One region of the Halonatronomonas betaini genome, then DNA from elsewhere that is predicted to be linked to it. Evidence: riboswitches for the same ligand, from Rfam matches in the RefSeq annotation. Region 1 holds a riboswitch; the other holds the start of a gene.
The links. A riboswitch is a leader RNA that binds a small molecule or an ion and turns the genes downstream of it on or off. The one in region 1 is predicted to bind S-adenosylmethionine.
Positions count from the first base shown of each region.

Region 2: another riboswitch for S-adenosylmethionine. It lies ahead of I0Q91_RS07165 (O-acetylhomoserine aminocarboxypropyltransferase/cysteine synthase family protein); the one in region 1 lies ahead of I0Q91_RS02080 (methionine ABC transporter ATP-binding protein).

Region 1 is NZ_JADPIE010000001.1:406,059-409,470, reverse strand. It holds gene I0Q91_RS02090 (serine hydrolase domain-containing protein) at 1-370, opposite strand, end outside; gene I0Q91_RS02085 (GNAT family N-acetyltransferase) at 388-936, opposite strand; SAM riboswitch class I at 1,148-1,266, shown strand; gene I0Q91_RS02080 (methionine ABC transporter ATP-binding protein) at 1,374-2,399, shown strand; gene I0Q91_RS02075 (methionine ABC transporter permease) at 2,392-3,066, shown strand; gene I0Q91_RS02070 (MetQ/NlpA family ABC transporter substrate-binding protein) at 3,082-3,412, shown strand, end outside.
Region 2 is NZ_JADPIE010000003.1:351,767-355,178, forward strand. It holds gene I0Q91_RS07160 (homoserine O-acetyltransferase/O-succinyltransferase family protein) at 1-755, opposite strand, end outside; gene I0Q91_RS07165 (O-acetylhomoserine aminocarboxypropyltransferase/cysteine synthase family protein) at 767-2,044, opposite strand; SAM riboswitch class I at 2,155-2,263, opposite strand; gene I0Q91_RS07170 (hypothetical protein) at 2,346-2,624, opposite strand; gene purN (phosphoribosylglycinamide formyltransferase) at 2,725-3,324, opposite strand; gene purM (phosphoribosylformylglycinamidine cyclo-ligase) at 3,342-3,412, opposite strand, start outside.

The sequences.
Region 1 (3,412 bases):
TTAGATATTGAGCAACAGGATCATCCAGAGTAATTTCTCCAGTTTCTATTAGTGTCATAATAAGTCTGGCAGTCATTGATTTTGTAATGGATTCTGCCCTGAAAAGGGTCTGAGCTGTTACCGGTCTATTTTCTGCAAGATCGGCATAGCCAAAATGGCCTGTCCAGGTTAGCTGATTGCCGCTAATTAGAGCGACTGCTGCCCCTGGAATATTGTAAAAATCAACTAATTCTTTTAGGTTTTGCTCAAATTGAACATGAAACTGATCATGCTTTATATTGCCATTTTCAGCCTCTACTGAGACTGTCAAAAATGTTACAGAGATTAGTATTAATGTGATAGAGATTAGTAATAATTTATTTTTTAACATTTTAAAACACCCTTAATTTAATTAAATAGGCGGGCCATAACAATTTCATTCCGGTAAGTGCCATCAGCTAATCTTTTCTTATTTCTTAGAATACCTTCCTGCTGAAACCCAAACTTTTCATAGAGTTTTCTGCCCCGCTGATTATTTTCATCTACCCTGAGAGAGATTCTTGTTATACTATTTTCTCTGGCCCATTTTATCAGAGTTTCCATTAGCAGGCTGCCAATACCATGACCCCAGTATTCTTTAAGGACTGACATGCCAAACTCTCCCTGATGGCAATACCGGTTAAGTTCGCTCCCTGTAAAGCCAAGGTTGCCCACGATCCTGCCACCAACCCTGGCTATAATAAAGATATTATTTTCTGACTGATTCATATTTTTAAGAAATTCCTTTTCTTCTTCAACGGTCATCTCGAACTCCTCTGGTTCTCTGAGAAGAAATTCTGTCTCGCCAAAGACCTGTTTCATATAATTCAGGAGTTCTTCTGCATCTTCTGGTCTGGCATTAGTAATTTTAATCTCCTTGCCCTTAATTTGATGGGTTGATTCACTTATTTTGGACATATTATCAATCCTTTCTTTATGTATTGAACTCTATTCCTTAATGTATTGAACTCTATTCATTGAGTCCTTTAAAAAACAAGAATTAGCTTTGTTTAAAATATTATTTTATGTTGGTATATTAACAGATTAAACTTTGTGAGTCAAATAATAAATTGTTTTTCTTGACAGTTTAGTACTCTAATGTTATGATAGTTATCAAATTGAATAATTGTTTTCATCAAGAGCGGCGGAGGGACTGGCCCTGCGATGCCCGGCAACCTACCTTTAATTATTTAATTAAAGGAGAAGGTGCTAACTCCTGCATCTCCATATGGAGATGAGAGATGAGAGGTTATAATAAATCCTCTCTTTTGAGGATTTTTCTATTTCAGGGATGCTGCTCATTGATTTGAGCAGCTTTTTTATATTATATATCTTTTTTAAGGATGGTGGATAAGTTGATCGAAATCAGAAATTTAGATAAGGAATATAAAAACGATAAAGGCGATATTATCAGGGCGATAGAGAATTTAAATTTGAAAGTAAATAGCGGTGAGATCTTTGGGATTATTGGTCCCAGTGGGGCCGGCAAGAGTACTCTGATCCGCTTATTGAATTTACTGGAAAAACCAACAGCTGGGTCAATCGAGATTGATGGTGTTGACCTGACTGAACTGGATAATAAGAGGCTCCGGGAAACCAGACAGAAAATCGGGATGATTTTCCAAAACTTTAATCTGCTTTCGACCAAGACTGTTAAGGAAAATATTATTTTTCCTTTAAAAATAGCTGGTAAAAATAAAAGTTTTCGGAGAAAAAGGGCTGAAGAGTTAATGGAATTAGTTGATCTGTCAGATCGGGCCGATCATTACCCGGCTCAGCTATCTGGAGGTCAGAAACAGCGGGTTGGAATAGCCAGGGCTTTAGCCAATGAACCGAAGTTATTGCTTTCAGATGAGGCCACATCTTCTCTGGACCCGGATAGCACTGAATCAATTTTGAATCTACTTAGAGATATCCAGAAAGAGATGGATCTGACAGTGGTCTTAATAACCCATGAGATGGGGGTTATTAAGGAGATCTGCGATCAGGTGGCAGTTATTGAACAGGGCAACCTAATCGAGCAGGGTAATGTCCTTGATATCTTTGCCAGACCTAAAACTGAGCTAACCAGGCGGTTTGTTAGTTCTGTCTTTGATTATAATCTACCTCCTAGAATTATTGAAGATATTGAAAATGGCGATGCCGGCAGGTTAGTCAGGGTCTCTTTTATTGAGGAAGGAACAGATAAACCAATAATTTCTAAGATGATTAGAAAATTTGATATAGATGCCAATATCTTATATGGCAGTATCGATGAGATACGATCTATCCCTTTCGGGACGCTGGTCTTAAAGCTTGATGGCAAGGAGTCCAGAATTGAACAGGGGATTGAATTTTTGCAGAAAAAAGACTTAATTGTGGAGGTTATTAATGATGGCTGAATTATACGAACTGATAAGTCCCAACGGCCAGTTGATCTGGTCCGGGCTTGTTGAAACATTATATATGGTTGGGCTCTCTCTTTTATTTGGTGTTCTAGGCGGGTTCCCAATAGGTGTAATGACAACGATAACAAGACAGAAACATATTTTACCTAATAAATTTTTGAATCTGATTTTTGAGGGAATTATCAACCTGGGCAGATCAATTCCATTTATAATTTTGATGGTGGCAATAATACCCTTTACCCGATGGGTTGTAGGCACATCTATCGGGACAACTGCTGCTGTGGTACCTCTCTCTGTGGCGGCTATTCCCTTTATGGCCAGGGTTGTTGATAATGCCTTACTGGAAATTGACCCTGGAGTTATTGAAGCTGCAAAGTCTATGGGGGCATCAAAATTACAGATAGTACTGATGGTGCTTTTGCCTGAAGCATTATCTACTGTTGTTTTAGGAATCACCCTAACTGGAATCAGCCTGGTTGGATATTCAGCCATGGCTGGTGCCGTTGGAGGAGGTGGTTTAGGTGATATCGCCGTTAGGTATGGTTATCAGAGATTCCAATTAGGCATAATGATTGAGACGATAGTTATTTTAGTTATTTTAGTCCAGATAATCCAATTTACAGGCAATAGAATCGCCAATATATTTGATCATAAAAATTAAAAGGAGATGAAAATAATGATAAAAAAGATAATTGCAGTATTCGTGTTGATTGGTCTTGTAATCGGTGGAAGTCAGTTAGTTATCAATAATAATGTCAGGGCAAATGAAGTATTAGAGGTTGGAGCAACTCCACTACCCCATGCAGAATTATTAGAACAGGTTAGGCCTGTACTTTTAGAGCAGGGGATTGAGCTCGAGATTGTTGAATTCACCGATTATGTTGCCCCAAACCTGGCATTAGATGATGGCAGTATAGATTTAAACTTCTTTCAGCACGAGCCTTATTTAAACCAATTTAGTTCTGATCATGGCCTTGATTTAGTATCAGTTGGAGCTATCCATGTTG
Region 2 (3,412 bases), on a different contig from region 1:
AACCAGTTCTGATAAAATTGCTTCCTGATCTTATCCCAATTTTCAGCAGGAGTTAGACCATCTCTGGAATGAAAATAATTTGCTGGCCTGGATATATCCAGACCTTTATCTAAATCTCTTTGATATTCTTTAACTAAAGTATCTCTGTCATATTCAAAATGACCAGTAATATAAATGTCTTTTAGATCTTTGCTGGTAAAGACTGATGGGCCAACCCTTTCCCCGGCAGATAAAATCTCAAGACCTGCTACTTTTAGCTCATTTTCACCAATTTTAAAATACCTGGAATGAGGTATTTTAAATTCTTTGATTTGATCAGGAAATAATCTGTTTTCTTTTAAAACCTCCTGTCCATAAAGACCAAAAATCTTATCAGGAACAAGTTCCTTTTCAATTCCATATTTATAATTTAAAGCAGCTATTACTGACCAGCAGATATAGAGGGTTGAATCAATGTTTTTATCAGCATAATCAAATACCTGTTGAAGCTCATTCCAGTATTTAATCTCAGAAAACTCCTTATCTTCAAGAGGAGCTCCAGTTATTATCAAACGATCAAAATTATGATCATTTAATCTGCTGGTAGCAATATAATTATTTTCAAGATAGCTTCTACTTGAATTTTTCGAGATATATGACTCAAGTCTAATAAAACTTAATTTTACATCTCTCTCAATCCTGGCAAAGATCTCTTTGAATTGATTTTCTGTCTTTATCTTTGTTGGCATAAGATTTAGAACTGCAACTCTCTTCATTGAACTCACCTCTATATTTTAGCTAAAGCCTGATCAAAATCTTCTATAATATCTTCAATATTTTCTATACCGACTGAAACTCTTAACATATCCTCAGAGACTCCTGATTCCTTTAATTCTTCAGGGCCTAACTGTTTATGGGTTGTAGTGGCAGGGTGTAAAATAGAAGTCCTGGCATCTCCAACATGGATAACAAGCGATGTTAAATCAAAAGATGTTAAAAGCTTTTTAGCTGATTCAATACCTCCCTTTACTCCAAAAGTTAAGATCCCACTGGCTCCATCAGGAAGATATTTTTCAGTTAAGTGATATTTATCTGAGCTTTTGAGTCCAGGGTAATTAACCCAGTTAACTTTTTGATGTTCTTCTAGAAACTCTGCTAATTCCTGAGTATTACTGCTATGTCTCTCCATTCTCAACTCAAGAGTTTCACTGCCTAAATTTAATAAAAATGCATTAAAGGGACTTAAGGTAGCTCCTAAATCTCTAAGTAGATTGGCTCTGGCCTTAATAATATAAGCTTCATCGCCAAACCTTTCAACATAGCGAACTCCATTATAGGTTGGATCAGGTTCTGTAAGCTCAGGATATTTTCCATTATCCCAGTTAAAACTTCCTCCATCTACAATTACCCCGCCAACTGCCCTGGCATGGCCATCTATATATTTTGTTGCTGAATGCAAAACTATATCTGCTCCATGCTCTAAAGGATTACATAATATCGGGGTTGGAAAGGTATTATCAATAATTAAAGGTACGTCTATCTCTTTTGCAACATTACTAAATTTTTCAAAGTCCAGTACATTTAAAGATGGATTACTAATAGTTTCTGCAAAAACCAGCCTGGTTTCAGGTCTTGCTTTATTAATAATCTCTTCCACTGAGCTCTCTGGATCAACAAAGGTAACTTCTATTCCATATTTTTTTAATGTAGATGACAGCAATGTATATGTACCACCATATAAATTTGCAGCTGCTAAGATATGCTGGCCCTGCTGACAGATATTTAATAGAGCTATAGTTGTTGCCGCCTGACCAGATGAAGTTGCTAGAGCTGCTGCCCCTCCCTCTAAATCATTAATTTTTTCTGCAAAGGCCGCAACAGTTGGATTGCTTATTCTTGAATAGATATGACCCTCTTCTTTTAAATCAAAAATATCGGCCAGTCTTTCTGGATCATCATAATTATAAGTCGTTGATTGCACTAAAGGTAAAACCTGAGGATCTCCTACTTCTGGTTTGTAACCTGACCTAACTGCCTTCGTCGATTTTTTCCATTTCTGCGTCATAAATTATCCCATCTCCTGTTATAATATTTTAAAGCTATAAAATAAAAAATCTGCTCTTAAAAGCTTCAAGAGCAGAAAATAAAAAATCCTCAAAAAGAGGATTATAATTCCTCTCATCTCTCATTTCCTAAAAGGAAATGCTGGAATTAGCACCTTCTCTAAAAATAGAGAGGTTGCCGGGCTTCATAGGGCCAGTCCCTCTGCCGCTCTTGATGATCTTTATTTGATTTAAATGTTATGATATCAGTAAATATCATTCCTGTCAAGTATTAATTGGTTAAAGAATTAAATAACTTTCTGATCAGGTAACTTTTTTCATCTTTTTAACCTCACCAGATTCAGCATCGACATAAAACATTTTATATATCCTTGGTATCTGGCCACTCAAATTTGTTAATTGGGCACTGGGTGGTTTGGCATCAACTAAACGGGGATCATCCCAGCCTAATTTTACATGCCAGGTCTCTTCATCCTCTGATAATTCAACTTCTTCCACCCGGAGTGATTCCAGCTCTTTATCCTCATTAATATATTTAGCAAATGAAGTTGCAGATTCAACTGCCTGTTTTACATCTATCATTATTTTGACCTCCTCAATTAAAGAAACTATTGTTAATATTATTATAACATAGATAATATATTAATAAATTATCAAGGAGAACTAGTTTCTTATTAACTTTCTATTTTCTTATGACTTTTCTATCTTCAATTATTATTTTATTATTGACAATATCTCTTATAACCTCTGGATAAATCCGATGTTCCTCCTTTAATATTTTCTTTGATAAATCCTCTGCTGAATCACTATCATCAACCTTAACCACAGCCTGTTCAATAATCGGCCCTGTATCAACCCCGGCATCTACAAAATGAACTGTACATCCAGAATATTTTACTCCATAATCAATGGCCTGTTTCTGGGCATTAAGCCCTTTAAATGCCGGTAATAATGAAGGATGAATGTTAATTATTTTATTTTTATACTGATTGATTAAGGTTGGAGTGAGAATCCTCATAAAACCAGCCAGAACTATTAAATCTATCTTATATTCCTTTAATAATTCAATCAGATCTTTTTCATACTCTCTTTTGGTATTAAATTTATCTGGATCAATAAATATATTCTCTATCCTGGCAGCTTCTGCTCTTTTTAAGGCTACAGCATTTTTATTATCTGAGATTACCAGCTTGATTTCAGCAGGAATAAATCCACTGGCAGAAGCATCAATTAATGCCTGTAAATTTGAACCTCTGCCAGAGGCAAATACTGCTATTTTCATAAATTTCACCTGCCTGTCTAAATAAATTCTAAAGAACTATCTTCATCTTCAATAACTTCTCCGATTAAATAATATTCTTCGTTTAGTT